DNA from 3 places in the Aestuariimicrobium sp. G57 genome. Region 2 is predicted to be linked to each of the others. Evidence: riboswitches for the same ligand, from Rfam matches in the RefSeq annotation. Region 2 holds a riboswitch; each other region holds the start of a gene.
What was found. A riboswitch is a leader RNA that binds a small molecule or an ion and turns the genes downstream of it on or off. The one in region 2 is predicted to bind cobalamin.

Region 1: another riboswitch for cobalamin. It lies ahead of ACQCX5_RS02465 (ribonucleoside-diphosphate reductase subunit alpha); the one in region 2 lies ahead of ACQCX5_RS09840 (FG-GAP repeat domain-containing protein).
Region 3: another riboswitch for cobalamin. It lies ahead of ACQCX5_RS11200 (prenyltransferase/squalene oxidase repeat-containing protein); the one in region 2 lies ahead of ACQCX5_RS09840 (FG-GAP repeat domain-containing protein).

What each region holds. Positions count from the first base shown of each region.
Region 1 covers NZ_JBNINW010000001.1:521,421-531,990, reverse strand. Annotated here, with positions in the region: gene ACQCX5_RS02495 (cation transporter) at 1-408, opposite strand, end outside; gene ACQCX5_RS02490 (ADP-ribosylglycohydrolase family protein) at 431-1,564, opposite strand; gene ACQCX5_RS02485 (hypothetical protein) at 1,596-2,342, opposite strand; gene cmtR (Cd(II)/Pb(II)-sensing metalloregulatory transcriptional regulator CmtR) at 2,836-3,207, shown strand; gene ACQCX5_RS02475 (cation transporter) at 3,204-3,917, shown strand; gene ACQCX5_RS02470 (ribonucleotide-diphosphate reductase subunit beta) at 4,026-5,009, opposite strand; gene ACQCX5_RS02465 (ribonucleoside-diphosphate reductase subunit alpha) at 5,009-7,555, opposite strand; cobalamin riboswitch at 7,688-7,897, opposite strand; gene ACQCX5_RS02460 (SDR family NAD(P)-dependent oxidoreductase) at 8,389-9,216, opposite strand; gene ACQCX5_RS02455 (hypothetical protein) at 9,293-9,919, opposite strand; tRNA gene ACQCX5_RS02450 (tRNA-Met) at 10,245-10,318, opposite strand; gene ACQCX5_RS02445 (ABC transporter substrate-binding protein) at 10,473-10,570, shown strand, end outside.
Region 2 covers NZ_JBNINW010000003.1:597,122-607,691, reverse strand. Annotated here, with positions in the region: gene ACQCX5_RS09870 (LacI family DNA-binding transcriptional regulator) at 75-1,145, shown strand; gene ACQCX5_RS09865 (FAD-dependent oxidoreductase) at 1,142-2,746, shown strand; gene ACQCX5_RS09860 (ABC transporter substrate-binding protein) at 2,764-4,065, shown strand; gene ACQCX5_RS09855 (carbohydrate ABC transporter permease) at 4,072-4,992, shown strand; gene ACQCX5_RS09850 (carbohydrate ABC transporter permease) at 4,992-5,822, shown strand; gene ACQCX5_RS09845 (NAD-dependent epimerase/dehydratase family protein) at 5,833-6,519, shown strand; cobalamin riboswitch at 6,605-6,725, shown strand; gene ACQCX5_RS09840 (FG-GAP repeat domain-containing protein) at 6,792-8,105, shown strand; gene ileS (isoleucine--tRNA ligase) at 9,231-10,570, shown strand, end outside.
Region 3 covers NZ_JBNINW010000004.1:255,336-265,905, forward strand. Annotated here, with positions in the region: gene ACQCX5_RS11185 (ABC transporter ATP-binding protein) at 1-1,439, opposite strand, end outside; gene ACQCX5_RS11190 (CbiQ family ECF transporter T component) at 1,436-2,665, opposite strand; gene ACQCX5_RS11195 (hypothetical protein) at 2,669-3,640, opposite strand; gene ACQCX5_RS11200 (prenyltransferase/squalene oxidase repeat-containing protein) at 3,637-4,812, opposite strand; cobalamin riboswitch at 4,902-5,041, opposite strand; gene ACQCX5_RS11205 (CsbD family protein) at 5,160-5,360, opposite strand; gene ACQCX5_RS11210 (class I SAM-dependent methyltransferase) at 5,627-6,244, opposite strand; gene truA (tRNA pseudouridine(38-40) synthase TruA) at 6,241-7,128, opposite strand; gene trmB (tRNA (guanosine(46)-N7)-methyltransferase TrmB) at 7,125-7,901, opposite strand; gene ACQCX5_RS11225 (glycoside hydrolase family 125 protein) at 7,888-9,327, opposite strand; gene rplM (50S ribosomal protein L13) at 9,539-9,982, shown strand; gene rpsI (30S ribosomal protein S9) at 10,006-10,542, shown strand.

The DNA.
Region 1 (10,570 bases), on a different contig from region 2:
CAGCAGCCAGGCCGAGGTGCCGTTGACCACGATCGCTCCGAGCGAGGCGACGATGATGGGGACGATGGCCGGCGCCTGGGGGTCGCTGAACCGCTTGATGGCCTCCCAGCCGGCGAACGCCGCCGGCATCAGGATGATCAACGCCATCAGCTTGCCCAGCCGCGCCTGCCGGGCCAGCGACCAGCCCAGGGCGATGAAGATGAGCAGGTTGACCGCGGTGTCCTCGAGAAAGTCGACGCTGTCGGCCAGCAGCGACACCGACCCGGCGAACAGGGCGACGGCGAACTCGACGAAGAAATAGGCGAAGTTCAGCAGCGCCACGGTGAGCACCGTGCGGCGCAGGGTGCTGGCCTCGATGACGGGGGAGTCTTGTTCGTGGTCTTCGGTGGTGCGTTCGGTGTCGGTCACAGCTGCAGGCTATCCCCGTGCCTCACCAGCCGGGGTACCGCTTCGTCCACCGGGTGTGGGGGCCGTAGTCACTGTGCAATCGCGTCGACTGCGTGAACTCAAAGATGAAGTCGTCGGCCAGTTCGAGGATGGTGCCGCGTCCCTCGACCTCGAACGCGAGTTCGGGCGGCAGCGCGGTCTCGCCGTGCAGCGCGCCCAGGATGTTGCCGCAGATCGCCCCCGTGGAATCGCTGTCGCCGGAGTGGGTGACCGCCAGCGCGAGCGCGTCGAGCACCTGGTCGGGTTCGGGATGGGCGAGGCAGGCATAAATCGACATGGCCAGGGCTTCTTCGGCGATCCAGCCGCCGCCGAGGGTTTCCATGCTCTCGGGGCTGGGCGGGTTCGTGGACGCCGTGAGCGCCTGGTTGATGGCGGCCGTGGTCTCGCCGTTGGCGTCGTATTTCGGCAGCAGGTCGAGGGTGGTGTCGATCGCCTGGTGCAGCGACTCGCCGCGCATGATCGCGGCGATGAGCACGGCGAGCGTACCCGAGGCGACCTGGCCGGTGGGGTGGCCGTGGGTGTACCCGGCGGCCTCGGCAGCGGACTCGTACACCCAGGTCAGGGGCTGGCCGATCCATGGTGGCAGCAGGCCGAAGGGTGCGCTGCGCATGACTCCTCCGCAGCCCTTGGAGTTGTTGGTGGCCTGGGCGCCGAACTGTTCGGCCGCGCGCTTGCCCTTGCGGGCCTCACGTAGGGCGGTGAGGCAGGTGGTGCCGGGCGCCCGCTGGGAGTAGAGCCAGCGCTGGTTGATGAGCCAGCCATCGTGTGTTCCGTCCGGGCCTGACAGCTGTTGGGTGTCGAGCCAGCGGTCGTAGGCGTGGTGGGTGACGGCGACGGTGAAGCCGAGCCCGCGGTCGGTGCGCACGGATGCGCGGATCATGCCCTCGACGGTGAAGAGTGTCATCTGGGTGTCGTCGGTGATGCGTCCGTAGACCGGGGTGCCGCCGATGTGCTCGGACTGGTATTCGCGGACGCCGTCCGGACCGCAGGTGGAGCGGATGCGGGAGAGGTCCCAGAACTCGACGGGGCCGCCGAGGGCATCACCGATGGCGCCGCCCAGCAGGCTGCCGCGGACGCGGGATCGGTAGGATTCGAGGTCGGATCGGGTGAGGGGCATGGTGAGGTGGTCCCTTCAGTGCACGTTCGTGTTAGTCGAACTCGACGGTTCCTTCCGCGTCCACCCACCACACGGTGATCCCTGCGGCGGCCAGCGAGGTGTGTGTTTCGGAGTAGAGATTCCGGTAGCGCTTGAAGTCTGGCAGCGCGATGATGCTCCTCCAGTCAGGCTGCTTCCCGCGAAGCTTCATGGCAGCCAGCACAGCGGCAGCGAACCAGTGACCCGCCTGATTGCTGGGTTGAGTCCTCTTTGGGCGGTCGACCAAGGCTGGATTGGCATAGGTCTTGCTCGGGAAGCCTTTGACCTCGATCCCGATGGCCATGCCGTCCAACGTGGCGACGATGTCGATCCCGTGTTCTCTGGTGGCGGTGTTGGCAACAGATTGGATCCGATAGCCGCTGGCCACCAACGCGCTCACGACTGCAGCCTGAACGTTTGCCTCCGTGTGCCACTGCTCGTCACGAGGATGGCGCTGGGCTTTGGGGTGCTGAATGTCAGCAGTGGGCCCTGGTGCCACCGATGATTCGGGCGAATGGGCCTCGCCCGAAATTGGAAAGCCGAGTTTCGCCAGGTGCCGACGGGCGGTGCGCGACGTGAACTCCGGCCGAGGGACGCCGACCGCAATCTCGAACGCCTGCTTCACCGGGTACCAAACCCCGCCCACCTGCACGGCGTGCTCACGAATGGGCTCCGGGCCAACCCCCGCAAGGTGGCACGTCACGATATCGCTCGACAGTTCGTATCGAGTGCCGTTGAGAGTGAACGAAGTCCGGGGCATGCCTAGAATCTAGCTGTCAACCCCCGGTTGCCGGCCCGTCGGGGAGCTAGAGGCCTTCAACTCCTTCGGAGCGCGGCGACTCATCACAGCAGGACAGCTTCACATCGGATCTCATCGTCCGGTCAGCGCCCGCTCGACATTTCTCTGCCCGGCAGTGGCCTGTGCCTGATGCTGGCCGCACGCCGCTCCCAATCGGTGCACGCCGCACCCCTTGGGTCGGGCCCCAAGGGGGAGCGGCAGGAACCCAAAGGGTGCGGCGTGCACCTGAGGGGGAGCGGCATGCCCCGAACGGGAGCGTGGGCGGGTCCGCCGCCACCCGTTGCCCCTGAACACAACAGTTGCCCTTGTGCCGGCACAAGGGCAACCGTCGCGTTCAGGGGCAAACCTCAGCCCCGCTTGGCGTTGAACTCGTACGAGGTCGACTCGAAGAGGTTGACCAACTGCCACAGGCTGGTCATTGCTGAATAGTCAGCGATCGCTGTATGGTCAGTACGTGCTGACCATTGCTTCGCGGGTGGACGCCATGAATCGCCTGGGTCGCGCCATGGCCGATCCGACCCGCTCGCGCATCCTGCTGCACCTGCTCGACGCCCCCGGATACCCCGCCCAACTGGCCCGCGACCTCGACCTGACGCGCACCAATGTCTCGAACCACCTCACCTGCCTGCGCGGGTGCGGCATCGTGGTGGCCGAGCCCGAGGGCCGCCAGACGCGCTACGAGATCGCCGACCCCCACTTGACCGCAGCCCTGACCGCGCTGGTGAATGTCACCCTGGCCGTGGACGAGGCCGTGCCCTGCATGGACCCGGCATGCACCGTGCCCGGCTGCTGCGACAAGGGCGACGACAAGGGGGGCGAACGGTGACCACCACGCTGACCTCGATGCTGTCGCCCGCCCGCCGCGACGTGCTGCGCCGACGCATCCGCATCGTCGTCGCCATCACCATCACGTGGAACGTCATCGAGGCCATCGTTGCCCTGCTCGCCGGTTCAGCGGCGTCGTCGGCGGCGCTGGTCGGCTTCGGCCTCGATTCGATCGTCGAGGTGCTCTCTGCCGCCGCGATTGCCTGGCAATTCTCGTCCCCCGACCCGGAGCGCCGCGAAAAGGTCGCCCTGCGGGTGGTCGCGGTCTCGTTCTTCGCCCTGGCTGCCTATGTGAGCGTTGATGCGCTGTCATCCCTGTTCGGTGGACGCGAGCCCGATCATTCACCCGTCGGCATCGCCATCGCGGCCCTGAGCCTGCTGGTGATGCCCTTCCTCAGCTGGTTCGAGCGTCGCACCGGGCGAGACCTCGGCTCAGCCTCGGCCATCGCCGACTCGAAGCAGACGCTGATCTGCACCTACCTGTCGGCGGCACTGCTCGTCGGGCTGTTGCTGAACAGCCTGCTGGGCTGGGCCTGGGCCGACTCGGTCGCTGCGCTTGTCATCGCGGCGTTCGCCGTCCGTGAGGGCCTGGAGGCGTGGCGCGGGGACGCCTGCTGCGCGGCCCCGGTCTCGGTGCTGACGGGGGAGCGGCAGGCGGACTCGTGCTGCAACGCCGAGGGCGAGGCCGGCAGCAGCGACATCGCCCGGTAACCCAGCCGGCGGCGTCCCCGCACAGAGGGCGCCGCCACCCGTTGCCCCTGAACGCAACGGTTGCCCTTGTGCCGGCACAAGGGCAACCGTCGCGTTCAGGGGCAAACTTCAGCCCTGCTTGGCGTTCACCTCGTACGACGTGTTGGTCGACTCGAAGAAGTTGACCAGCTGCAGCGTGTCGTTCGCCGTGGCCATCCACTTCGCCGGGTTCGCGACCTTGTACTCGGCGTCGAAGCCCAGCTCTTCCAGCCGCCGATCCGCCAGGTACTTGACGTACTGGTTGATGTAGTCGGCATTGAGCCCCAGGATGCCGTGGGGCAGCAGGTCCCGGTTGTAGGCCTCCTCCATGGCCACGGCATCCAGGATCATCTGCCTGATCTCGGCGGCGAACTGCGGGGTCGCTACCTCGGGGTTCTCGTCGAGCACGGTGAGCACCAGGTTGATCCCGAACTTCAGGTGCAGCGACTCGTCGCGGACGATCCAGTCGATGAGCGAGCCGAAGTTGCGCAGCAGGTTGCGCTGCCGAAAGCTCAGCGCCACCATGAAGCCCGAATAGAACCAGATGCCCTCGAGGATCACGTTGTACGCGATCAGGTTGCGGACGAAGTCCTGCTTGCCCTCGACGGTGGTGATGTCGAGGGTCTGCTCGGTCATGCGCCGGATGTACCTGACCTCGAACTCCTCTTTGGCGGCCATCGAGGCCACCGTCACGTGGGAGTTGTAGGCGGCCTCACGATCGATCGGGAACGTCTCGAGCACGTACTCGAAGCCCATGCAGTGGTTGGCCTCCTCCCACATCTGCTTGGCGAGGTACAGGTGTGCCTCGGCGGCGTTGACATAGGGGTAGACGCCGAACGCCAGGGCCTTGTTGACCAGCAGCTCGTTGGGGTTGAAGTAGCTCATCAGAAAGGTCAGTGCTGCGCGCTCGTCCGGGGTCATCCGCTCGAAGTCGGCCAGGTCTTCACCCAGCTGCACCTCATTCGGGAACCACGTGTTCGCGACCGCCTGGTCATAGAGGTCCATGGCCCACTGGTACTTGACCGGCTTCAGCAGCAGCCCCTGTTCGATCCCGGTGCCGAGAATGCCACCCATCACTGGCACGCCTCACACGCCAGGCGTTCCATCGGGTCGGTGGGGCAGGCGCCCACGTCGTCCACCACGACGGGCTCGGCCAACTGCAGCGCAGCGGCGCCGAACCCGCGTCGCACCGCCCCCGCCCCGACACCCGTACCTGCGCCACCCCGGACGATGGCCTCGGACTTGTTGACCCGCACCGTCGATTGCTCGGCAGTGTGGCGCGGCATCATGTGCAGGTAGTAGGTCGTCTTGACCCCCATGCGCCAGGCCTCGGTGTACAGGTCGAGCATGCGCGACACATCCCGGTCGGCCAGGTAGATGTTGCGGCTGATCGCCTGGTCAACCCATTTCTGCGCCCGCGCCGCGACCTCGAGGTAGGCGCGCCCGGGCAACTGGAACGAGGTCTGGTAGATCTCGACCAACTCGGCCGGCACGCCGTAGTGCGGCGATTCCGCGGCAACCTTGGCAAGGTCGCCCTGGTGGCGCAACAGGTCTTCGCGCACCAACTGCCACAGCCCGGCCTCGCGCAGGTCGTCGACCAGGTTGCGGTTGACCTCGAGGAACTTGCCCGAACTGGTGGCGCGGCTGAAGATCTGGCTGAACTGCGGGTCAAGCCCCGGCGTGGTGCCCGCCACCAGCCCGATCGAGGCAGTCGGCGCGATCGCCAACAGCGTGGAATTGCGCATGCCACCGGCCACCTTGGTGCGCAACGCGGCCCAGTCGAGGCGTTCGGTGCGGTCGACCGCGACCGGCACACCGCGGTCGTTCGCGAGCAGGTTGAGGGTGTCGACCGGCACCATGCCCTTGTGCCACTTCGATCCGGTGAAGTTCGGGTACGACCCGCGCTCACGGGCAAGGTCTGCCGAGGCATCGATGGCATGCCACGAGACGAATTCCATGAGTTCGTCGATCAGGTCATAGGCCTCGGTGGTGGCATAGGAATAGCCGAACCGCTCGGTGACCTCGGTGAACCCCATCACCCCCAGGCCCAGGGCCCGGTTCTGTTCGTTGGAATGTTCCGACTCGGGCACCGACGAGATGGTGATGTCGATGAGGTTGTCGAGTTGGCGCACCGCAAGCCGGGTCGACTCGGCCAGCAGCGCCCAGTCGACCTTCGCCCGCCCGCGTCGTCCGGTGACGTGGCGCGACAGGTTGATCGAGGCCAGGTTGCAGACCGAGACGTTGTCGCGGTCCTGCGGCAGCGTGATCTCGGTGCACAGGTTGGACAGGTGGATCGTGCCGGTGTTGTCGTTGAGTGCGCGGGTGTTGATGGTGTCCTTCCAGGTCAGCCACGGGTGTGACGTCGCCTGCAGTGTCGTCAGGATGGCCCTGAACTGCTCGCGGGCACCGATCACCTTGTGCCGCAGCTGCCCGGCCTCGGCGAGGTCGATGTAGTCGCGATAGCGCTCAGAGAAGGCCCGCCCGGTCAACTCGACGAGGTCCGGCACCTCAGCAGGGTCGAACAGGTACCAGGGCTGGTCGTCCTCGACGCGCTTCATGAACTCGTCGCTGATCCAGACCGCGGTGTTGGCCGTGCGGGTGCGCCGGTACGGGTCGCCGGAATTCTGCTTGAGGTCGAGGAACTGTGCGAAGTCCAGGTGCCAGTTCTCGATGTAGAAGCACAGCGCACCGAACTTCTTGCCGCCGCGGCTGACCGCCCGCAGCGTCGAATCAATGGTGTGCATGAACGGGATCGGCCCGGTCGAGGCCGTGTTGTTCGACGTGATGGGGGAGCCCTCACTGCGCAGCTTGGTCACCGACAACCCGATGCCGCCGGTGCCCTTGGTCAGCCACATGACATCGCGCACCGACTTGGCGATGTGCTCGATGTCGTCCTCCATCTGCATCACGAAGCAGTTGGACAGTTGCGCATACGGGGTGCCGGCGTTGACCAGGGTCGAACCCGCCGCGAGGTATTCCAGGCGCGACATCTTGTCGTAGAAGGCGATGGCAGCCGCGTCCGGGTCGTCCTCGTGCAGTGCCAGTCCCATGGCCACGCGCATCCAGAAGAACTGCGGCATTTCCATGGGCCGCTTGTCAGGGGACGAGATCATGTACCGGGTCTTCATGGTCTGCACCCCGATGTAGCGCAGCAGGTCGTCGCGGGCGGGGTCGAGGGCCCGGCCCAGTCGGTGCAGGTCGAAACCGGCCAGACGCTCGTCCAGCAGGCCCAGTTCGATGCCGCGGTGGACGAAGGCCACGAAGGCCTCGGCATGCTGGGCGAACACCTGCTCGCGCGTGACGCCCTGGCCGAAGATGGCCTTGTAGAAGCCCTTCACCAGCAGCCGTGAGGCGATGGTGTCATAGGCGGGATCGTCCTTGACGTTCTGCAGGGCCACCTGGATGACGGCCTCGTCGAGTTGCTCCGAGGTGATCCCGTCGAACAGTGTGATCTCCAGTTCGGAGCGCAGTTGGGTGGCGCGGGCCACTTCATCGTCCAGGCCGGCTGCGGCCTCCTGGATGGATCTGGCGATCTCGTAGCCGTCATAGGCGACCCGGCGGCCGTCGCGTTTGACGACGCTGATCCCGGTGTGTTCGTTGGCGGTCGTGGTCAAAGTCATTCACCCCTCGTGAAAGAACCTGCTCGGTGCTTCCACGGCCCATGGGCGACAGGGTGGGACGAACACATGGGCGCAGCCCATGACAGGTTCGTCTCGTCCCCTGACCTTCCCACGAGGTCGCGGACCCCCGCCGCTCGGGACGGGGCGCTGGCAGGTCTTCGGACTCGTGGGCAGATGCTGCCTGGCCTACTGTCCGTCGCTTCCCGGATCGGCCGATCCAGTGCTTGATGACGGAGTTCGTTCCCACTCACCGCTGCGGGGCAGTCCCGGTTTCCCACCGGGTTCCCTGTTGCCTCTGCGCGTCTGGGGTGGCGCGCAGAACCAGCTGCGTCAACCACCATATATGAGAATCACGCTGGTGTAACTACCTGGATGTAGTGATGTGGTCGCGGGGTAGCGCCCACGAACTGCCCCTGAACGCAACAGTTGCCCTGGTGCTGGCACAAGGGCAACCGTCGCGTTCAGGGGCAAACCTCAGCCTGGGCCTGGGCCGACTCGGTCGCTGCGCTTGTCATCGCGGCGTTCGCCGTCCGTGAGGGCCTGGAGGCGTGGCGCGGGGACGCCTGCTGCGCGGTCCCGGTCTCGGTGCTGACGGGGGAGCGGCAGGTGGATTCGTGCTGCAACGCCGAGGGCGAGGCCTGCAGCAGCGACATCGCCCGGTAGCCCAGCCGGCGGCGTCCCCGCAACAGAGGGGCGCCGCCACCCGTTGCCCCTGAACGCAACGGTTGCCCTTGTGCCGGCACAAGGGCAACCGTCGCGTTCAGGGGCAAACCTCGTCCCAACACCTGCTCGATCAGCTGCTTGAAGCGCAGGAAGCCGAAGCTCGATGTCCCCTACTTCCACCCACCCATACGCGCCGCCATCGCGTCACCGACCCTTGTCGGCAGCACTCGTCCCATGTTCGCCAGCACCACAGCCTGCGCCCCTGCCGCGTACCGGGCCTTCGGGTGGCGATCCGTCAGCGCCCGTTCCACGTACTTCGCCACCAGGTCGGGGGAGCCACCGCGGCTGCCCAGTGTGCTCAACAGCTTTCGCAGCCCCAACAGGTGTTGCCGGTACAGCTCGCGGTGTGCAGGGCTCAGCCCGGCCTCCATCTCGTCGAGCATTCCGCCCATGTTCCGCCACGTCTCGGTGTTGGTGGGCCCCGGCTCAATCACACTGACGAAGATCTGCCACGGCCGCAGCTCAATGCGCAGGATGTCGGCCACCGCCTCGAGCGCGAACTTCGAGGCGCTGGACGGGCCCTCGAGCGTGGCCACAGTGCGCCCCACCGTGGACGAGATGAAGACCACCCGGCCCTGCGACTCGCGCAGCTTGGGCAGCACCGCCTGCGTGACCACCACCTGCGCAACGACGTTCACGTCGAAGCATGCGCGCCACTCGTGCGGGGGAACGGCCTCGACGGGCCCGCCATGGGCGATGCCGGCGTTGTTCACCACGGCGTCCAGTGGTCCGCCCAGCCGGTCGGCGAGGGTGGTCACATGCTGCTCGTTGGTGATGTCCAGCTGGATGGGCCTGATCAGGGGGTTCTGTGCCCTCAGGTGCTCGGCCTGGGCTTCTTCCCGGACCCCGGCGTGCACCGTCCAACCGGCGTTTGCCAGCCGCAGGCAGATGGCGGCCCCGATCCCTTGTCTGGTGCCTGTGACGAGAGCACTGGGCATGACTGCCTCCTGTGACATGTGTCACAAATCGTACGCTCGCGTGCCCGCTTTGGCGAGGGCGGAGTCCCCCCGCTCGTCAGCCCGCAGCCCCACCCAGGTACTTCTCAAGCACCACCTTGTGCGCCTTCTGCGCCCACTCCTGGCTCTCGACAGCATCCAGTGCCACCGCCGCGTTGCCCTCGAGCGTGATCAGTGGCAGCGGCTTCGCCTTCTTGCCATAGCCCTCGGTGACGCTCACGAACGCCCGCTGTTGCTTCGGCAGGGTGTGCACGGCCAGCCCGACCTGGCCGTTCTTGCCGAAGTTGACCGGCAGGTACACCCTCGGGTCGCCCGTGGCGAAACGCTGGTGCACCTGCCCGGCCTCGGCGGCGACCTGGAACACCGGCCCGGTGATCTTGAGCTTGAGCCGCTCGCCGGTGCCGGGATCTCGCCACTGCATCGATGTGCCCCACACCTCGGTGGCAGCGAGCACCGCGAGCAGCAGCGGTATGCCCACCGCCGCCGGGGCGACCAGGTCGCGGAGCGCCGCGCGGCGGCCAGTGTAGTTCGAGGCACTCTCGGCGATCGCGTCGTAGTTCACCCACGCGAGGGTGGCGAGCAGCAGCAGCACCACCGCGATGCCGAGCCCGATTGCCAGCCGGGTTGGGTCGCGGTACTTCTCGAACTGCCCTGTTGACTCGAGCACGATGTCGTGGTTCGCCATTGCGGGGTCCCTGTCCCTCCCATGGACGAGGCCTGCCTCGTCCGGTTGCACCGCCAGAAGGTAGTGCACGGGCGGGTCAAGGGCACGCCGAGCCTGGGTTGGTGCGCAGAACCAGCATGCGTCAACCACCATGGATAAGAATCACGCCGGTGCCGCAGGGGTAGCGCCCACGAACTGCCCCTGAACGCAACAGTTGCCCTGGTGCTGGCACTAGGGCAATTGTTGCGTTCAGGGGCAATCTGCTGGAGCCCAACACAAGAAGCCCCAACACAAGCAGAACCGCCCCTGACTAGGTTTTCACCATGTCAGGGGCGGTTCTTCGGAGTAGCGGGGACAGGATTTGAACCTGTGACCTCCGGGTTATGAGCCCGGCGAGCTACCGAGCTGCTCCACCCCGCGTCGCTCGCTCTACATTAGTGGACCCCGCCCGAGATGCCAAATCGGGTCGGTCCGCGTTCGCCCCCAGCCGACAGACCCACCCGTCCCACCAGCACCTCCCGTAGACTCGGACAGTCACACGCGCGGCGCCGCCGCCGAACCCACTGGAGTGTCAATGTCATCAGACCTCACCCGCCGCCACGTGCTCGGGCTCGGCGCCGCCGCCGCCAGCCTGCCCCTGCTCGCGGGCTGCCTGAACAATGACCTCCCGGG
Region 2 (10,570 bases):
CGCGACGGCCAACGGTGGCCGCCAGCACCAGAAACCACGCACCAGAAACCAAGCACCAGCGAGAGGTGGGCAGCATGAATCGTCGTCCGACGCAGGCAGACGTGGCCCGGATGGCCGGGGTCAGCCAGGCCACGGTCTCACTCGTGCTCAACGGGCCCTCGAATGCCCGTGCCCGGGTCGGCGAACAGAGCCGCCGTCGCGTGCTCGACGCCATCCGCGAGACCGGTTATGTCGCCAACCCTCTGGCCCAGGGGCTGGCCCGGGGCCGCAACCGCATCGTGGGCGTGTTCACCTATGAGTCGGTCTTCCCCAGCGACGGCTCGAACTTCTACCACCCCTTCCTGGTCGGCATGGAGGCCGAGGCCGTCGACGTCGGCGTCGACCTGCTGTTGTTCACCAGCGCGCCGGTCGCCGCCGGCAAGCGCCGCCTCACCGATTCAGGCTGGAACCGCCTCGACATCGCCGACGGCTGCATCCTCATCGGTCGCGTCGGCAACGACCGCGAACTGCACGAACTGCGCGAACGCCGCTACCCGGTCGTCTACATCGGCCGCCGCGACCCCAGCGACGTCGACGGGCACGTGCCCTATGTCGGTGCCGACTATGCCGCCGCCACCGCTGAGATCACCCGCCGCATGCTGCAACTCGGCCACCGGCGCATCGTGTTCCTGGGTGACTTGAGCGCGGTGCCCTCGGCCCGCGACCGCGTGCTCGGCTACCGCCGCGCGATGGACGAGGCACGCCACCGCCCGATCCTGCTCGACGGCGGCGCGTTCACCCCGGCCGAGGCCGTCCAGGTGATCCGCGACCACGGCGCCACCGCCGCACTGCTCGGGCCCAATGTCGATGTCGTGGCAGTGCGCGCGGCGGCCATCACGGCGGGGGTGCAGGTGCCGGCAGACCTGTCACTCGCCCTGCTGGGTGAGCCCGAGAACGAGCCCTATCCCGAAGGATTCGCCGGCTTCCGCATTCCTCGCGTCGAGATGGGCGCCCGGGCGCTGCGGCTGCTCGCCTCGGTCATCGAAGGTGACGACGCCCTCGACCCGGCCCAACTGCTCGCCTGTCGCGTCGAGGTCGGGCACACGCTCACCTCGGCGCCGTCAGCACCCACCAGCCCCACCGTCCCCGTCAAGGAGCCCTCATGACCGAATTGCACGCGCCCATCCTCGTCGTCGGCGGGGGGTTGGGCGGCGTCGCCGCCGCGCTCGCCGCGCTCGAGGCGGGGCAGCGCGTCGTGCTCACCGAGGAGTTCGCCTGGCTCGGTGGCCAGTCGACCTCACAGGCGGTGCCCTTCGACGAGCACCCCTGGGTCGAGCAGTTCGGCATCACCGCCCGCTACCGCGCCCTGCGTGACGGGGTGCGCCAGCACTACCGCGACCACTACCCACTGACCGCTGCCGCCCGTGGCTGGGCAGAACTCAACCCCGGCGCCGGCTGGGTGAGCAAGCTGTGCCACGAACCCCGGGCCGCCGTCACCGTGATCGAGAACATGCTCGCCCCCTGGATCGCGAAGGGCCAGCTCATCGTCGTCCAGCCCGCTCGCCCGACCAGCGCGACCACTGACGCCGACCGGGTCACCTCGGTGACCTTCACCCGGTTGGACGACGCGAGCCTGGTCACGGTGAGCGCCGACTACGTCATCGAGGCCACCGAGACCGGCGAGGTGCTGGCCCTGACCGGTACCGAGTACGCCATCGGCGCCGAGGCCCGCAGCGAGTTCGACGAACCGAGCGCACCCGAGGCGGCCCAGCCCGACAACCACCAGGCCGTGAGCATCTGTTTCGCGCTCGACCATGTCGACGGCAACCACGTGATCGACAAGCCCGCGATGTATGACTTCTGGGCCGGCTACCAGCCGGACTTCTGGGGGGCGCCGCTGCTGTCGTGGACCTCGCCCGACCCGCGTACGCTGGCCACGACGACCCGGTTCTTCGAACCCAACCCCGGCGACGACGCGCTGGCCGTTGACGCCGACCAGTCAGTCACCCCGGGCGACGGCAACCTGTGGACGTTCCGGCGCATCCTGGCCCGTGACCTGTTCGAGCCCGGCGCATTCGCCTCGGACATCACGCTGGTCAACTGGCCCCAGATCGACTACTTCACCCATCCCATCATCGACGCCCCCGATGCCGACCTGCGCCTCGACGAGGCCCGCCAGCTGTCGCTGTCGTTCCTGTACTGGATGCAGACCGAGGCGCCGCGCCCCGATGGCGGCACCGGTTGGCCGGGGCTCAGGCTTCGTCCAGATGTGACAGGCACCGACGACGGCCTGGCCATGGCGCCCTACTGGCGCGAGGCACGCCGCATCAAGGCGGTCACGACCGTCACCGAGACCGATGTCTGGATGCGCCATCCCGACGACCGTGCCCGGACCTACCGCGACTCGATCGGTGTGGGCATGTACCGCATCGACCTTCACCCCTCCACGGGGGGAGACAACTACATCGACGTCCCCGCCAGCCCGTTCCAACTGCCGCTCGGGTTCCTGATCCCCCGCCGGGTCACGAACCTGCTCGCGTCAGCGAAAACGGTCGGCACGACGCACATCACCAATGGCTGCTACCGCCTGCACCCGGTCGAGTGGAACACCGGCGAGGCGGCAGGAGCACTGGCAGCCCACTGCCTGGCGCAGGGGCTGACACCGCACCAGGTCCAGGCGAGCGACCAGCTCACCGCGGACTTCCAGAAGACCCTTGTCCAGCAGGGTGTCGAACTCGAATGGCCCGGCCACGTCCGCGGCTATTGACCAATGGGAGAAAGACCATGACCAGCAACCCCTTCCAGCATCGCCTGCCCCGTCGTTCCGCCCTCATGATCGCGGGCGGTGTCGCGGGCGGCATGGCACTGACTGCCTGTGGCTCTGACAGCGGCAGCGATGTGCCCGCCAGCACGAGCGACCCGTCGACGTTGTCGGGATCGATCACCGTCTGGTACCCGCCGATCGGCGGCGACATCGAGCGCCCCTACTGGGACGCCCAGATCAAGAAGTTCAACGCGGCCTACCCCAACGTCAAGGTCAGCGTCGAGATCATTCCCTGGGACTCCCGCGGTGAGCGCATGAGCACCGCCATCAAGGGCAAGACCACGCCCGACCTGACCTATGCGCTGCCGGCCGACATCTACAACTGGGGCTCGGGCGGACTGCTCGTGCCGCTCGATGACGTGCTGGCCGACAAGGACAAGTACCTGCCGAACGCGCTGTCGACCATGACCTATGACGGCAAGCTCTACGGCGCGCCGACCGTGATGGGCCTGACCACCACCCTGCACGTCAAGCCGGTGTGGGACGCCATGGGCATCGACGCCGCGAACTACCCCAAGACCTTTGACGAGGTCAAAGAGCTGGCCCCGAAGCTGAAAGAGAAGGGCTACTACATCACCCAGTACGACGCCGCCCCGACGATGACGCTGAACGGCTCGTTCTACCCGCTGCTGTGGAGCGCGGGTGGCACCGTGCTCAACGAAGAGGGCACCAAGGCCACGCTGAATGGTTCCGAGGGCCTGCGTGCCCTGGAGTTCGCCAAGTGGCTGGTCGACGGCGGCCACACGCCCAAGGACGCCCTGACGCAGCAGCTGCCGGTCGAGACCAGCCCCATCGCGCAGAAGAAGGTCGCGATGCTGTTCTCGCGCTCGACCGCCTCGCTGCTGCTCAACGGCCTGAAGCTGGACGAACTCGTCGTCGCCGAACCGCTCGCCGATGCGAAGTCCGCCGGCTACGGCAACGTCGGCGCCTGGGTGATCTTCAACGAGTCGAAGAACAAGCAGGCGGCTGCGGCCTGGTTCAACTTCCAGAACACCCCCGAGAACCTCAAGGAGTTCCTGCCGCCGCGCAACCAGCAGTCGCCGCGCAGCGACGTGACCGGCCTGTACAAGGAAGGCACGCCCGAGGCGGTGCTGTCGACCATGATGGACAAGGGCGTCACCGAGCCCAAGTCGCCCAAGGCGACCGAGATCATGGGCATCATCAAGCCTGAGGTGCAGGCCGCCCTGCTGGGCCAGAAGGAGCCCCAGAAGGCCCTCGACGACGCCGCTGCCAAGATCGACGCGGCATTGGCCAAGAAGTAAGAGGCCATGTCAATTCCTTCATCTGTCATCGAGCCGGCGGGGGCGCCCAGCAAGCGCTCCCGCCGGCCCGGGGCGCGCCAGGCGGCCATCCTTGGCCTGGTCTTCGTGCTGCCCTATGTCCTGCTGTTCCTGCTCTTCCGTGCCGGGCCCGCGGTCGGCGGCATCATCTTGTCGTTCATGACTCAGAACCTTGCCGGTGACTTCTCGTGGGTCGGCGTCGAGAACTACCAGACGCTGTTCGACGACCCCGTGTTCTGGAATGCCCTGCGCGTGACGCTGGTGTATTCGCTGATCGCGGTGCCGCTGGTGGTCATCGTCTCGCTGGCGATGGCCTCGATGGCCGCCAGGTCGGTGCGCGGCATCAAGATCTATCGCGCCGCGTTCTTTCTGCCCGTGATCACCTCGCTGGTGACCACCGGCGTCATCTGGACCTGGATCTACTCGTCCAATGGTCCACTGAACTGGTTCTTCGGGCTGTTCGGCATCGGTCCCATCGACTGGATCTCGAGCAGCACGCTGGTGCTGCCGTCGCTGGCAGTGGTGGCCGTGTGGAGCCGGTTCGGCTACGACATGCTCATCCTGATGGCGGGCATCCTCGACATTCCCCGTGACCACTACGAGGCCGCCGAACTGGACGGGGCGAATGTCTGGCAGCGGTTCACCAACATCACGCTGCCGGGCCTGAAACGGCCGCTGTTCTTCGTGCTCGTGCTCGAGATCGTGGCCTCGTTCCAGGTCTTCGACCTGATCTATGTGATGACCGGCGGCGGACCGGTGAACGCCAGCTACTCACTCGTCTACATGATCTATGACCAGGGCTTCAAGTACGGCTACTTCGGCTATGCCTCGGCCGCTGGCGTCGTGCTGTTCATCATCACGGTCGTGATCACCATCATCCAGCGACGATTCTTCCGGGAGGACGACTGATGGCCACCCGCTCAACACGACGCAAGGTCTGGAGCGCCGTCGGGGCGCACCTGCCGCTGGCCCTGGTGGCGGTGGTCACCTGCTTCCCGTTCTTCGTGATGCTGGTGCTGTCGGTGCAGCCGGGCAAGCCGTTCAGCCTGCCGGGTTCACTGCTGCCCACGAGCATCGACCTGTCGGAATACACCCGACTGCTGGGCCGCGGCGAGATGGTGCAATGGATGCTCAACACGACCATCTATTCCGTGCTCGGCGTGGTGCTGGTGCTGGCCCTGGCCTCGCTGGCCGCCTATGCCTTCGCCAAGGTCGACTTCCCTGGTCGTGGGCTGATGTTCTGGCTGATCATCGCGATGATGATGATTCCCTACCACCTGACGCTGATCCCGAAGTTCCTGCTGGTCAGCGAACTGGGTGGCCTCGACACCTACTGGGGCCTGGTGCTGCCGACGGTGGCCAATGTGCAGGCGCTGTTCCTGATGCGGCAGTTCATCGCCGGCATCCCGAATGAGCTGATCGAGGCGGCCAAGGTCGACGGTGCGGGTGAACTGCGCATCTTCTGGTCGATCATCCTGCCCCAGCTCAAGCCGATCATGGCCACGCTCGCGGTCTTCGTGTTCCTGTGGCACTGGAATGACTTCCTGTGGCCGCTCGTGGCGCTGCAGTCGGGGGACATGTACACGCTGACGGTGGGCCTGGCCTCGCTGAATGCCGAAGAGACGTCGCTGGCCACCGTGATGACCGGCTCGGTGATCACCCTGGTGCCGATCTTCATCATCTTCCTGTTTGCGCAGAACTGGTTCGTGCGGGGTGTCACGATGAGTGGCATCAAATGAGAGGAACCCCATGAAGTTCACCCTGATCGGTGGCGCCGGCAGCGTGGGCGGCTGGTTGACCGAGAACCTGCGCCGCCGGGGCCACCAGGTGCTGGTGGCTGACGCCGCCGTCACCGACGAATCGCCCGACCAGACCCGCATCGATGCGCTGTCACCTGCCGATGTGGCCAGGGTCGTCGAGGGCGCCGACCTGGTCGTCCACCTGGCCGCGATCGTGCCGCAGGCCGACGAGCCGCCCGCACGCACGGGGCTGGCCTATGCCGTGAACGTCGGCTCGGTCGTCGAATGCCTGCGCGCATGCCGCGATGCCGTCGTCCCGATGGTGCACATCTCGTCGATGTCGGTCTTCGAGCAGTATTTGCGGGTGCCGGTCGACCCGCGGGGGCGTGGTGACAACACCGACACCTATGGGTTCAGCAAGCGGCTGGCCGAGTTTGCCTGCCACGAGTTCGCGGGGCAGTTCGACATGCGGGTGACGTCGCTGCGCTTGGCGTTCCCGACATCGGACGAGGCCTGGCCGCTGTGGGAACGGCCGCGGGGGCTTGGCCGCACGGAGCGGTTCATGGATGACGGCACGCCGGTGCCGGCGCTGGCGGCGAGCCAATTGGCCGACGTGGTCGAGGAGTGCCTGCAGATGCCGTTCGGGCACCGGGCGCTGGCGGTGACGGGGGCACCGGTGACACTGATCGAGGGCTGAGGGCAGGTGGTGGGGGCTGGGCGTCCACGGCCCACCCCTGCTGCCCGCGCCCGCTGACCGGGCCGATAGTGTGCAGATGTCGTGCCGAGAACCGGGTGTGATTCCCGGGCTGACCCGCAACCGTGACCTGCCATTCCCGTGCGAACGGGGCTGGCGGGCGAGCCGGACCAACGCCGACGTCCACACCATCGCCCGCGAGGACATCGGGACGGCGGCCACAGCCGGCTACCCCTTTCGAGAACCCTTCGCGGGCTCTTCGAAAGGGATACATCGTGCGTATTCGACGTTCACTGCTGGCGGTCGGGGCCGCTGCCAGCCTGCTGCTCGGGCTGGCCATGCCGGCCGGGGCGTCCGTGCCCGCGGCGTCCGTGCCCGCGGCGTCCGAGGTGGTGCCGGCGGTCGTCCCGGCGGCGGTCACCGTCAAGCCGGGATCGTTGCCCGAGGCTGATTGCCTGGCCGCGAACTACGTCTGGGTGCTGGTGGTCAATGACAAGAACGAGCAGAGTGCTGGCTGCGCCACCGAGTTCGGCACCGGCCTGACGGCACTGGCCAGTGCCGGGTTCGCCGTGGGCCAGCGGTCGGGCTTCATCAACACCCTCGACGGCTACCCCGACCCCATCCCGGCGGGCTTCTTCTGGTCGTACTGGTCAGGGGCCGTGTCTGGCGCTGAGGTGGGCTGGACGTTCTATTCGGTCGGCGCGGCCTCGTCCAAGCCCAAGCCGGGCACCGTCGAGGCATGGCACTACGTGAGCTGGCAGACGGGCCCGGCGCAGCCGCCGGTCTGGCAGCCCACGCCCAAGGCGCCCGCGCAGGTGGCGACCCCGGTCACCGGTGTCAAGGGTGACCAGAACGGTGACAAGGTCGCCGATGTCTACGCCGTCGACCAGGACGGCGTGCTGATGGTCTTCACCGGCTCGACGACCCGCGAACTGACCTGGCAGGGCCGTGTGGGAACTGGCTGGGACGGCATGACCCACATCACCCAGATCGCGGACATCGATGGTGACAAGCGCAGTGACCTGCTGGCCCGTCGCGGCGACGACAACTCGCTGTGGCTGTTCCGGGGCGTGGGCAATGGCTACCTGACCGGCTGGAAGAAGGCCGGCCAGAACTGGGGCGGCATGGACATGATCGTGCCGGTCGGCTCGCTCGACGGCGGCCCGACCCAGTACGTGGTGGCCCGTCGTGCTGCTGACGGTGCGCTGTTCAGGTACACGCTGACCCCGCAGGGGCTGACGGGCATCAAGCACATCGGCCAGAACTGGGGCGGCATGCGCCAGCTGCTGAGCGTGGGTGACTTCTCGGGTGACGGCCTCAGCGACCTGCTGGCGATTCGCGAGGACGGCACGCTGTGGTCCTACCGCGGCACCGCCACCGGAGGCATCTCGTGGGGCCAGCAGGTCGGTCGGGGTTGGACCGGGTTCACGCTCGCCTTCAGCCCCGGTGACCTGTCGGGCGACGGCCGCGGCGACCTGGTCGGCCAGCGTGATGACGGCGCGGTCTTCGCCTACACCAACCGCGTCGGCAGCTGGAGCGGTGCACGTCAGATCCTGACCGGTGCGCAGGGTTATGTGCTGATGGCGTGATGCCCTGCTGAGGGCTTGAGGCCGCTCGAGGCCTGACACCAGACCCGGCCGGTGGACGATGGGCTCGTCCACCGGCCGGGTTGCTGTCGGGGGCGGCAGCCAGCCCGCCGCCACCCGGCCGGGCGTGACCAGATTCCGGCAGTCTCGGGCCGGATCGCCACGTCATGTGCCCATTCAGCCCGCTCCTGCCCGATTCTGGTCCGCGGCTTCATCAGGTCGGGCGCGCACAGGGGTGGGTGGCCCTGGAGGGGTGGGCAGTGCCGGCGGTCGAGGTGTTGGGCCGTGGTGGGGGCCCTCGTACGATGTTTGCCCCCTGGAGGCAAGCTTCCCTCAGCCCAGCCCGGATCGCCGTCCCAGATCCGTGACCCAGCTCGTGACCGGATTCCGGCAGGACTGGCCCGAGTCGCGCCTTTGATTGCTCATCCGGCACACTCCTGCTGGTTTCTGGTCACGCCGCTCTCGCGCTGCCCCCAGGCCGTCGGACGAAGCATCGGCCGAGCCCAGGTCGTCCCCTCGCCCAGCGCGCATCAGCTCGTGACCGGATTCCGGCAGGCCTGGCTCGAATCACCGCTTGAGGTGTCCCATCGGTCCGGTCCGGCCGGATTCTGGTCACGCGGCTCGGCTGGACCCTGGTCGCGCAGGCAAGGGGGCGGGTTGGTGGCTCTGAAGAAGTGGCAGTGCCGGCGGTCGAGCAGGTGTTGGGCCGTGGTGGAGGCCCTGGCGCGATGTTTGCCCCCTGGAAGCAAGCTTGCCTCTCGGCGGGAACTTTGCCGCGCGGCGCCGCACGGCAAACTTCCCGCCGGCAGGCAATGTTCCCGCCGGCAGGCAATCCACCCGCCGCGCACCAACCACCCCCGACCAGCCGTTTGGCCGCGCAGCCCGGCCGTCCTACACTTGGCAGCGTCCGCAAGGCATCGATGGGGCCATCACCCCGGAGCTGCCGGAAGAACAGGCCGCCACCCGCGGCCCCACTAGACCCGGCCGCGGCGAGCAAGAGTGGGGGCATCACCCAGCCGAAAGGCCGGACCAGGCCCCAACGAAGGGTGGTACCGCGGGGCCGAGGCCTCGTCCCTTCAACCCCGTCAGAGTGTTCACAGCACCCGCGTGTTGAAGGATCCAAGCCACATGACCACCCAGCAGCAGCCCAGCCCCGGGACCGCCGGCAGCTACAACGCCGTGCCCGCGCATGTCTCGTTCCCCGACCTCGACCACGAGGTGCTGACGTTCTGGGACGAGCACAAGACCTTCGAGGCCTCGCTCGAACGCACCCGCGGCGCTGAACCCTGGACCTTCTACGAGGGCCCGCCCACCGCCAACGGCCAGCCCGGCACCCACCACGTCGAGGCGCGTGTCTTCAAGGACGTCTTCCCCCGGTTCCGCACGATGCAGGGTTACCACGTCGAGCGCAAGGCCGGCTGGGACTGCCACGGCCTGCCCGTCGAACTCGCCGTTGAGAAAGAACTCGGCTTCAACGGCAAGCCCGACATCGAGGCGTATGGCGTCGAGGCGTTCAACGCCCGCTGCCGTGAGTCCGTGACCCGCCACGTTGACTCCTTCACCGAGCTGACGACCCGCATGGGCTACTGGGTCAACATGGACGAGGCCTACTGGACCATGAACTCGTCCTATGTCGAGTCGGTCTGGTGGGCACTCAAGCAGATCTTCGACAAGGGCCTGCTCACCGAGGATTACCGCGTCGCGCCCTATTGCCCGCGCTGCGGCACCACCCTGAGCGACCACGAGCTGGCCCAGGGCTACGAAGACGTCGTCGACCCGTCGGTCTATGTGCGCATGCCGCTGACCAGTGGCCCGCTGGCCGGCAAGGCCTCGCTGCTGGTCTGGACGACCACTCCCTGGACCCTGGTCTCGAACACGGCCGTCGCCGTGCACCCCGAGGTCACCTATGCCGTCGCCACCTTCGGGGACGAGACCCTGGTGGTGGCTGAACCCCTCGTTGACAAGGTGTTCGGCGCTGCCGCCGAGGGCCAGTCGCCATGGCGGACCGTCCAGACCTTCACCGGCCGTGACCTCGAGTTCTGGACCTACCAGCGCCCCTTCGAACTGGTCGAGTTCCCCGAGGCCCAGGACCGTCCGGAAACCGGCACCCGCTCGCACTACGTCGTGCTGGCCGACTACGTCACCACCGAGGACGGCACCGGCCTGGTGCACCAGGCGCCCGCGTTCGGTGCCGATGACATGGCCGTGTGCCGCCGCTACGGCCTGCCGATGGTCAACCCGGTGCGGCCCGACGGCACGTTCGAGGCCGACCTCGACCTGGTCGGTGGCCAGTTCTTCAAGACCGCCGACAAGGCCCTGGTCGCTGACCTCACGCAGCGTGGCCTGCTGTTCCGCAAGACCGACTACGAGCACAGCTACCCGCACTGCTGGCGCTGCCACACCCCGTTGCTCTACTACGCGCAGCCGTCGTGGTACATCCGCACGACCCGCATCAAGGACGAGTTGCT
Region 3 (10,570 bases), on a different contig from region 2:
CTCACCACCACACACGTGCCGCGCGCGGCGAGCCCGCCCAGCATGCCGACCAACTGGTGCTTCATCGCATAGTCCAGGCCGCGCGTCGGCTCGTCCAGCAACAACACCCGCGGACCCGCCGCCAACTGGATCGCCAGCACCAGCCCCAACCGCTGCCCCTCGGACAGGTCGCGGGGGTTCGCGGACGGGTCGAGCACCAGCCCCAGCTCGTCGAGCAGCCCCGCAGTGGTGCCGGCCGCGACCCCGGACTCCTTGTCGGCCTGCGCGCATTCCTGGGCGACGGTGGGCAGGTAGAGCAGGTCGGCGGCGGTCTGGGGCACCAGCGCCAGGGTGCGGCGCAGCACGGCCGGGTCGGTGGTGCGCGGGTTGGTTCCCGCGACGTCGATGCTGCCGCGGTGCTCCAGCGCGCCCTGCAACGCCCACATCAGCGTCGACTTGCCGGCGCCGTTGCGTCCCATCACCGCGCTGACCTCGCCGGCCCGGAAGTCCAGGTTCACCCCGCCCAGGGCCTGCACCCGTCCGCGTCTCACAGCCAGTTTCTGCACGCTGACAAGGGGGTCAGCCGCGTCTTGCGGGGTCGGTGCGTGCGCGTGCCCGTTCAGGGCGAGGACGCGCCGCGACCCCTCAGCCGCGAGCCGCCGACGGGCCTCGCGCACGCTCAGGGGCACCGGGTGCCAGTCCATGACCCGGGCCAGGTCGGCCAGCGGGGGAACGACATTGCTGTGGGCCAGCACCTCGCCGGGGCTGCCGAGCACGGCCCGCCCGTCGCCGGGAAGCCAGAGCATCGAGTCGGCGGCGTGCATCACCCGTTCGAGGCGGTGCTCGGCCAGCACCACCGTCAGGCCCACCTCGTGCACCAGCGTGGTGATAGCCGAGAGCACGTCCTGGGCCGCGGTGGGGTCGAGGGCCGAGGTCGGCTCGTCCAGCACGACGATGCGCGGCTGGGCCGCGAGCACCGACGCGATCGCGACCCGCTGCTGCTGCCCGCCCGACAGGCTGGTCAGGGGGCGGCGGCGCAGGTCGCCGATGCCGAGCAGGTCGAACGTCTCTTCGACACGTTTGCGCATGGCGTCGTGGCCCAGACCCAGCTGTTCCATGCCATAGGCGACCTCGTCCTCGACGGTGTCGGTGACGAATCCCTGGATCGGGTCCTGGCCCACAAAGCCGACGACATCGGCCAGGTCGCGGGGACGGTGGTCGCGGGTCGAGCGCCCATCGACGAGCACCTGGCCGTCGAGGCGTCCGCCGGTGAAATGCGGCACGAGCGCATTGATGGCCCCCAGCAGCGTCGACTTGCCCACGCCGGTGGGCCCGACGACCACGCACAGGTCACCCTCGGGAATGGTGAACGACACATCGTCGAGCACGGGCGCGCGGTCGGCCGGGCCGTCACCGTCGGGGGAGTCGTACCAGATCGAGACGTGGTCGAAGGTGATCACCGGGGCTCCTCGTCGTCGGTGGTGGCGCGGGTGGACGCTGCCGGGGTGGGTGCCGCCGGTTCACTGAACAGCAGTGCGGCGGCGAGCAACACTGCCGCCGCGACCATGCCCAGTGTCAGCGGCGGCCACTGCAGCGGGGTCGTCCGGGGGAACAGCACGGCACTGTTGGTCGCATCGATCACGCCGATGACCACGGCCGCGGCGATGCCGCAGGCGACCAGCGCGGTGTCCTGCCAGTGCCAGGGGTGGGGACGATAGCGACTGATCTGCTGGCCCCTTCCGGAAAGGTGCAGCCCCACCAGCATCATCGCGGCCGCCACCCCCATGCCGACCAGCGCCCACACCTCGGCCCCGCGAATCGAGAACAGGGCGTAGGTGGCCCCGACCATGCCGAGCAGGCCCACCAGCAGCAGGGCGGTGACGGCTGCCCCGAGCGCTCCCGGGACGGCCCGCAGACGGCGGCCGTAGCCGCGCGATTCCATGGCGGTGGCCAGCCGCATCGAGCGTTCAAGCGCATCCTCCATGACCGGCACCAGGATCGCCAGCACGGCACCCAGGCCCTTGCTGCGGCCACCCCTGAGGCGCCGCGCACGTCGCACGCGTCCGATGGATTCGATCAACTGGGGCGCCACGCTCAACGCAATCACGACGGCCACCGAGACCTGGTTCAGCGCGGCGGGCACCGACTTCAGCGCCTGGCGCGGGTTCGCCAGCGCATTGGCGGCGCCCACGCAGATGACGATGGCGGCCAGCCGCATGCCGTCATAGGCGGCGGCCAGCACGGCATTGAGGGTGACGGGGCCACCGAACCGGATGCCGGCCATCCAGTCGGGCAGGTTGGCCTCGGGCAGGGTGAACAGCACCAGCCCTTCACGCGAACCGCCGAGCAGCGCGGTGAGCACCACCCGGAACCCGATCACGACCAGCGCGAGGGTGATGTAGGCCCCGACCGACCGGGCCCACGGGGCATCACTGCGACGCAGCACCGTGACCAGCAGCACGGCCGCCACGACCAATGCCAGCAGCAGCGGGTTGGCGGTGAAACTCGCACAGATCGCGGCCCCCACGGCCCAGCCCCACCACGCCCACGGGTGGGTGCTGCGGGCCGCCGGACGGGTGCCGACCGCCGGGCTGCCGGCCCCGGGAACGCCGGCCCCGGGAACAGTCGAGCCCGGCCCGGCCACCGGATGGGTGGCCGAACCGGGCAGGACGGCAGTGCGGGTCATCGCTCAGGCCAGGTCGTCGTCATCGAGCCCATCGGCCCGACGGCGGCGCACGGCCACGACAGCGCCGGCGGCGCCGGCAGCAACCAGGCCGACGGTCGCGGCCACGGCCCACGGCGAACCGGTGCCGCTGCTGCTCGGACGCTCAGCCGCCACGGTGGTGGGGCTGGCGGTGCCGGCGGGCGAGGTCGCCGCGGTGCTGGCAGCGGCGATGCTGGACGTCACTGGCGCCGACGGGGTGACGGCCGACGGCGGTGCGCTGGTGCTCGCAGTCGTCGGTGCCTTGCTGGCCGCCGACGACGGCGCGGTCGCCTTGACCGTGGTCGGCGCGGTGGTGGCCTGCGTGCGGGTGGCTCCGCTGGTGGCCCTGGACGTGGGTGCGGGTTTCGGCGCACTGGTCGTCCGGGGTGCGGTGGTCGTCGGCTTCGGTGCGGTGGTCGTCGGCTTGGCCGTGGTCGGCGGCGCCGAGACATACGGCTGCAGGCCGGCGGGTTTCAGCACGGTCGACAGTGAGCTCGAGCAGTTGGGACGGCTGCTGTAGCACCAGCCCTGGACGCTGCCCGGCTTGGGCGAATACTGCTTGGCGCCGCGGGTGGAATACGTCCACGAGCTGCCGGCGCTGGCGTGGTAGTACTGCCAGTAGCCGTCGGCGGTCGTCCACTCATTGCCCTCGATGCAGCGGTTCGGCAGGCCGTTGAGCTGGCAGATGAACCCGTCGTTCGAACTGCGCTGGGTGATCGAGATGCCCGCGTTCTGCAGCGCCTGCCACCCGGACGACGGATTGCCCACACACGTGTTGGCCACGGTTTCGCCGTTCGGCCCGACCACGACCAGCCACACCTGACCGGACTGGGTGCACGTCGAGGCCGACGCGGGCAGGGCGGCGTGGGCCACCCCGGTGGGCACCAGTCCAGCAGGGACGGTGCCCACGAGGGCGGCCAGCACGGCCAGGATGACGATCCGCGCGATGCGGCTCATCGGTTGCGGCGCCCGCGGGCGGCAGCACCCGCGGCGACCAGGGTCGTCGCCACACCGGCGAGCAGCACCACAGGCAGCGTCGTGTCGTCCGAGGTGCCGGTCGAGGGCAGCGGACGCGGGGTGGTGGTGGCAGCCGGGGTGCTGGTGGTCGGCGCGCTGGTGGTCGGTGCGCTGGTGGTGGGCGCGGGGCTGCTCACCGGGGCGGTGGTGCTCGGCGGGGCCTGCAGCTCTGCGTCGAGGTAGTTCTCGCCGGCGAGCAGCAGCAGCGCCTGCGAGGTGGCCATCAGGTCGGGCTCGGTGCCGTCGGGGCTGTTCGGCAGGCCGGCGCCACCGGTCTTCGCCTGCTGGGCGACCAGGTAGGCGATGGCATCGCTCATGTCGAGGCCGGCGGCGAGCAGGCCCTGGCCGACCATGGCGGTGGCATTCGCGGGGGAGTAGCCCGGCCACGAGCCGTCGGCCTGCTGGGCCGAGGCGGCCCAGGTGATGGCCTTGTCGAGGGCGGTGCTGACGGCCGCGCCGCCCTGTCCGCTGGCCTCGAGGCCCACCAGTGCGGCGATCGCCACACCGGTCGAGTCGACGTCGATGGCGAAGGTCACGGGGGAATTCCAGGTCTCCAGGTAGCCGAAGGCGCCCGAGGCGTCCTGGGCGGTCACGAACGCATCGATCGAGGCCTGCGGCACCGTCTCGCCGGCGCGCACGAGCGCGATCACGGCATAGGGCAGGTTGAACATGCCACCCGCATCAGGCTTGCTGACCAGCCCGTCCTGGATGATCTTGATGAGGTCGACGCCGCCGTAGTTGGTTGGGTCGGCGCCCAGGGCCTGCACGGCGATCGCGGCAATGGCGACCTTGCCGGCGGCACCGGGGTTGGTGGCGTAGGTCTTGGCATCAGCGCGCAATGCGGCGTCCATCTCGGCGAGCACGTCAGCGTGCAGGCCGGTCGGGGCCAGCGAGATGATCGAATCGGCCAGGGTGCCCGTGCTGAACGCGGACGGATCGGCCTTCCACTGCGCGGCCAGCCAGTCAGCGGCGGCGGTGGCCTGGCTGCTGGGGGCCGCGGCGGGCACCATCGGGCCCGCGAGCGGGGCCTGGGCCTGCGCCATGCCGGCAGCGACGGGCGAGACGAACAGTGCGGCCGCAATCCCGGCGGCGGCGACATGGCGGAGCTTCATTGGCTTCCTCTCAACTGAACCAACGAAGGGTGCGCAGTGTCGCGCGCCTGGAGTCCGTTGGCCACGACGGACGTGACCCTGGGGCCACGGGGTGGGCGCTCGCCACGATGGGTACTCCGACTCGGATGCGCCAAGCACATCCTCACGGCTGCGGGTCAGCTCCGGATTCGCACCGGATTCCCCCAATAGCAGCGATCAGGATCAACCTACCCCAGACCGCCGACAAGTTGACCACTGCCCATGGGTAATGGGTATGGGGTGGACATGCCGGGGCAATAATGCGACCCGCCCCCCGGGTGGTGGTGGGGGACGGGCCGCGGGTCAGTCGGCGTTTGGTCTGCCTTGACTCAGAACTTGTCCTTGGCCTCGTCAACGAGGTCACCGGCGGCGTCCTTGACGTCTTCACCGGCCTGCTTCACATGGGCTTCGCCCTGCTGGAGCTTGCCCTCAGCCTCAAGGCGTTCGTTGTCCGTGGCATCGCCGAAGGCTTCCTTTGCCTTGCCCGACAGTTCGTCGGCGGCGTTCCTGATCTTGTCCCCGAGCCCCATGGCAACCTCCCTCGGCCAGGTACCTCCCGGCCTGTTCTGTCGACGGTACGCCTCATCTGCGCGCGGTTCAGGCGGACACAGCAATTCGTCAGATTTGCTCAGTCGTCCTCGGGGTGGGGCGGCCTCGGGGTGGGGGGCACCGCCCTGCCACGTTGCCCCTGATCGCAACAGTTGCCCTTGTTCCGGCACAAGGGCAACTGTGCCGTTCAGGGGCAGTGCCGTTCAGGGGCAACCGGACGACGTGAGCCGCGCCAGCGCCAGGGCCCTCAGTCGTCCTCGGGCCGCGTCACCCGCAGCACCCGGAACCCCTTGGCGCTCGCATGCTTCGCACACGCCCAGCCCTCGCTGACCAGCCACTGCTGCAGTGAGTCCGCGCCCAGGTTCTTGCTGACCACCAGCCATGCCTCACCGCCCGGTGCCAGCCGGGGCAGCCACGTCAGCAGCAACTCGTGCAGCGCCTGCTTGCCGATCCGGATCGGCGGGTTCGACCAGATCTGCTCATAGCGGGCATCGCGCGCCAGCACCTCGTCGGGCGAGCCCGCGAACACCTGGTCGCCCACCCCCGCGGACGAGGCATTCGCCCGGGTCAGCTCGACCGCGCGGGAGTTCACGTCGACCGCATCGACGCTCGCTCCCGGGCAGGCGGCCGCCAACGCCACGGTGATGGGCCCGAAGCCGCTGCCCAGGTCGAGCAGCCTGATGCCGTCGCCGGCCGGGGGAGTGGTCTCACGGAACAACACCGCCGTGCCCGGGTCGAGCCGACTGCCCGAGAACACGCCGTTCGCCGAGGTGAAGCGGTGGTCTCGTCCCCAGATCGTCGCGGTGACCTCACGTTCGCGGGCCGGGGCCGCAGAGGGTTCGGGCGATTCGAAATAGTGGCTCATTCAGACTCCTGTTGCTGTGGCTCGTCACGGCGGCTGCGGGCCTGCGCCGCCCGGGCGGCCAATTGGTCATCGGGTGGGTAGCCGACTTCGCTGAGCGTCAGCCCCGAGGCGGGCATCACCGTCACCGACGAGTCCCTGGCCCCAGCCGCGAGCAACCCGGTCACCCAGTCGACGTCACGGCGCACCTTGCCCTGGTTCGTCCCGGCCAGCCCCACACCGACCACCGCACCCATCAGTGAGCGGACCATCGAATGGCAGAATGCGTCAGCCACCACGGTCGCCACGATCATCCCGGCCCCGGTGGTCGCAGCTTCTTGGCGCACGCACTCGAAACGCTGCAGCGTGCGGATCGTCGTGGCCCCCTCGCGCGGCTTGCAGAATGCCGCGAAGTCATGCAGCCCGAGCAACACCTCGGCGGACGAGTTCATGGCCGCGACATCGACCACGCCCCGCACCACCGCCACCCGGTGCCGCAGCGTGGGTTCGCGCAACGACTGCTCGTCCCAGATGCGGTAGGTGTAGCGCCTGAACATCGCCGAGAACCGCGCATCGAAGTGAGCACTGACCCGCCGCACCCCGTGCACCGCCAGGTCATCGGGCAGCACGCGCCGCAGCCGGTGCGCCAGCACCTCGGCCGGGTCGGCGTCGGTCCGGTCGCGCAGATCGACGGTGAAGTCGTCGGGCAGGTCGAGGTGGCACACCTGGCCGGTGGCGTGCACGCCGGCGTCGGTGCGTCCGGCGACGACCAGCGCAGGCGCCGGGTCGAGCCGCAGCACCCGCGCGATGCCCGCGGACAGTTCGTGTTCGACCGTGCGTAGGCCCGGCTGGGCCGCCCAGCCCGAGAACTGGCTGCCGTCATAGGCCAGGTCGATGCGCAACCTCATGTGTCGCCGCCGTCCACCACATACGTCAGGTCATGGATGTCCCGCCCGGCCTCGATGCCCCGGCGCTCGTACTTCGTCAGCGGACGCGCGTCCCACCGCGGCGCCCACCCGCCCGACCCCGCGTGCACATTGCGCAGCCCGGGTGCCTGGTCGAGCACCTCCCGCATCCAATCGGCGTAGTCAGCCCAGTCGGTGGCCAGGTGCCAGTGCCCGCCCGGGGCGAGTTGGCGGACGACGGTTGCCGCCAGGTCGTCGTTGACCAGACGGCGCTTGTGGTGGCGGGCCTTGTGCCAGGGGTCGGCGAAGAATGTCCACAGCTCGACGACCTGGCCGGGCTCGAACAACAGGTCAAGCCCCTGGGCGCCGTCGGCGATCACGATGCGCACGTTGTCGACATCCTCGCGGGCGAGCTTCGACAGGGTGCTGGCCACCGAGGGCTCGAACACCTCGAACGCGACCACATTGACCTCGGGACGCGCCTTCGCCATCGGCACCAGCGAATCGCCCTGGCCCGACCCGATCTCGACGACGATGGGCGCATGGCGGCCGAAGATGGCGTCCCAGTCGGGCACCGGCTGCGGGGCCACCGACGTGCTGGTCTCGCGGGTCTCGACGGGCACGACGCGGGTGGGTGACCACCGTTCCCAGGCCTTCTGCTGGCTGGGGTTCATGCGGGCCGAACGGCGCACGAACGAGACGACCTCGCGATGCACGCGCGCCCCGGGCTGCTGGTCAGGGTGTTGGTTCTCATCGCGCTGGTCAGTGTGCGGCATCCGGTCCCCCCGTCTGGTCAGGCCTCGTCAGGTCAGCCCCCGTCAGGTCATCCATGCGCACCCCGGCCACATCGAGCAGCAACTCGCAGAACATCGAGTTGGCCCACGAGAACCACGGTCGCGTGAACCGGCTCGGGTCGTCGGCATGGAAACTTTCGTGCATCATGCCGGTGCCGGCGTCAGTGCGCATCAGCACCTCGACCATGCGCAGCTTGGTCTCGGTGCGCGTGCTGGTCAGGCCCTGCACCGCCAGCGCGATGGGCCAGATGTGGTCGTAGGGGGTGTGCGGGCTGCCGACCCCGGACGCGGCCACGCCCAGGTGGTAATGCGGGTTGGCCTGTGAGAGCACCCAGCGGCGGGTGGTCAGGTAGACGGGGTCATCAGCGGCCAGCGACGAGCACAGGGGCAGGCTGAGCAGGCTCGGCATGTTCGCATCGTCCATGCGCAGCTGGTGGCCCAGGCCGTCGACCTCATAGGCCAGGGTGCCGTCGTCGGCGAACCCCCACTGCGCCACCCCGGCGCTGATCTGGGCCGCGAGGTCGTCGCATTCGGCAGCAAACCCGGCGTCGTCCCAGGCCTCGCGGGCCATCTGCGCGAGCAGCCGCAGGGCGTGCGCGGCGAAGAACTGCGCCGGAATGTTGTAGCCGTACGTGCAGGGGTCGTCGCTGGGGCGGAACCCGCACCACGTCATGCCCGTGACCCCCACGGGTGTGCCGCGGCCGTCCTCGCCCAGGGTGTCGCCCGTGCCGGGGCGCACGAACCGGTAGTCAGAGTCAGTGTCGTGGCGCTGTTCGCGGCGCCACAGCTGGACGACCTGGCGGGCTCCGGCCCGTACCGGTACCAGGACCGCGGCATCGCCGGTGGCCTGCCACACCTGCCACGCGAACTGGATCGGGAAGGCCAGCGAGTCGACCTCGTACTTCTCTTCCCAGACCCAGGGGTTGTCGCACAGGTCACCGGCATGCCACGAAGCGTTGTTGGGTTCGGGGTTGAAGGCATTGGCATAGGGGGCGCGGGCGATGCAGGCCCACTGCTGGGCGACCACGTCGGCCAGCGTCGCGGCGATCTCGGGGCAGTCGCGGGCCAGCAGCACGAACGGGCGCATCTGGGCTGAGGAGTCCCGCAGCCACATCGCCGGGATGTCGCCGGTGATCACGAACATGCTGCCGTCGGGGCGCCGGCTCAATGTGGCCTGCCAGGTGTTCAGCATCTGCTGGGTGAACAGCCGTCCGGCGCGGCCGTCGTCGAGGGCGTGGGTGATCGCGACGGCATGGCGGTTGATGGTGGCGCGCACGGCGTCCGAGGCGGGATGGGTGAGGGGCTGCCGTTCGTCCGCATGGCACGAGAGCGAACGCGAGACGAGGTGGGCGAGACCCCGGGCCAGACCCGGCCACCTGGCGGGCTGCGCCCAGCGGGGCGACGTCATGGGGACAGGGTAGGGCCACGGGTGGCTGAGGGGGTAATATCAGCGGGTCGCCGCCGGGCTGGCGCTCATTTTGACCGCGATCAATGTCGCAGGTAAAGTTGTCCGCTGTTGCGCCCGGCCCTGGTCCGGATGCGGGGTCGTGTACCCCGAGCCCGCGAGGAAGGCGCTGCTGAAGAGTCCAAAGCAACCAACTGGAAGATGGTCCGTGACCGTGTCTACCTACACTCCCAAGCCTGGCGAGATCACCAGGAACTGGCATGTGATTGACGCCGAGAACGTCGTGCTCGGCCGCCTCGCCGTCGCTGCTGCCACCCTGCTGCGTGGCAAGCACAAGGCAACCTTCGCGCCCCATGTCGACGGTGGCGACTTCGTGGTCATCGTGAACGCTTCCAAGATTGCCCTGACCGGCAACAAGCGCACCGACTCGCTGCGGTACCGCCACTCGGGTCGCCCCGGTGGCCTCACCGCCACCCCGATCGGTGACCTGCTCGACAAGGACCCCCGCAAGGCCGTCGAGCAGGCCGTCTGGGGCATGCTGCCCAAGAACAAGCTGAGCCGCCAGCTCATCTCCAAGCTCAAGGTCTACGCCGGCCCGGAGCACCCCCACGCTGCGCAGCAGCCGCAGCCCTACGCGATCACCCAGATCGCCCAGTGACTGCGAAAGACTGAGGACCTCCCGTGACTGACACCGTGGAACTTGACGAGAACGTCGAAGAGTACGACGCCGAGCAGTCGTTCACCGACGAGAACGACCGCGAGATCGCTTACCGCAGCGACTCGAACCCTGCCGCCGCTGCCGGTGGTGCCACCTCGCGTCCGGCCGTGATCGCCGCCGGTGGCGCGACTGGTCGCCGCAAGGAGGCCGTGGCCCGCGTGCGCATCGTGCCCGGCTCGGGCACCATCACCATCAATGGCCGCACCCTGGACGACTACTTCTCGAACAAGGTGCACCAGCAGATCGTGACCGAACCGCTGACCACCGCCGGTGTCGAGGGTTCCTACGACATCATCGTGCGCATCCACGGTGGTGGCGTGTCGGGTCAGGCCGGCGCCCTGCGCCTGGGCATCGCCCGTGCACTGAACGCCGTTGACGCCGAGGCCAGCCGCCCCGCGCTCAAGAAGGCCGGCATGCTCTCGCGTGACGCCCGCATCAAGGAACGCAAGAAGGCCGGTCTCAAGAAGGCCCGCAAGGCCCCGCAGTACTCGAAGCGTTGATGTGTGCGGCCCCGGTGGCCGCCGCAGC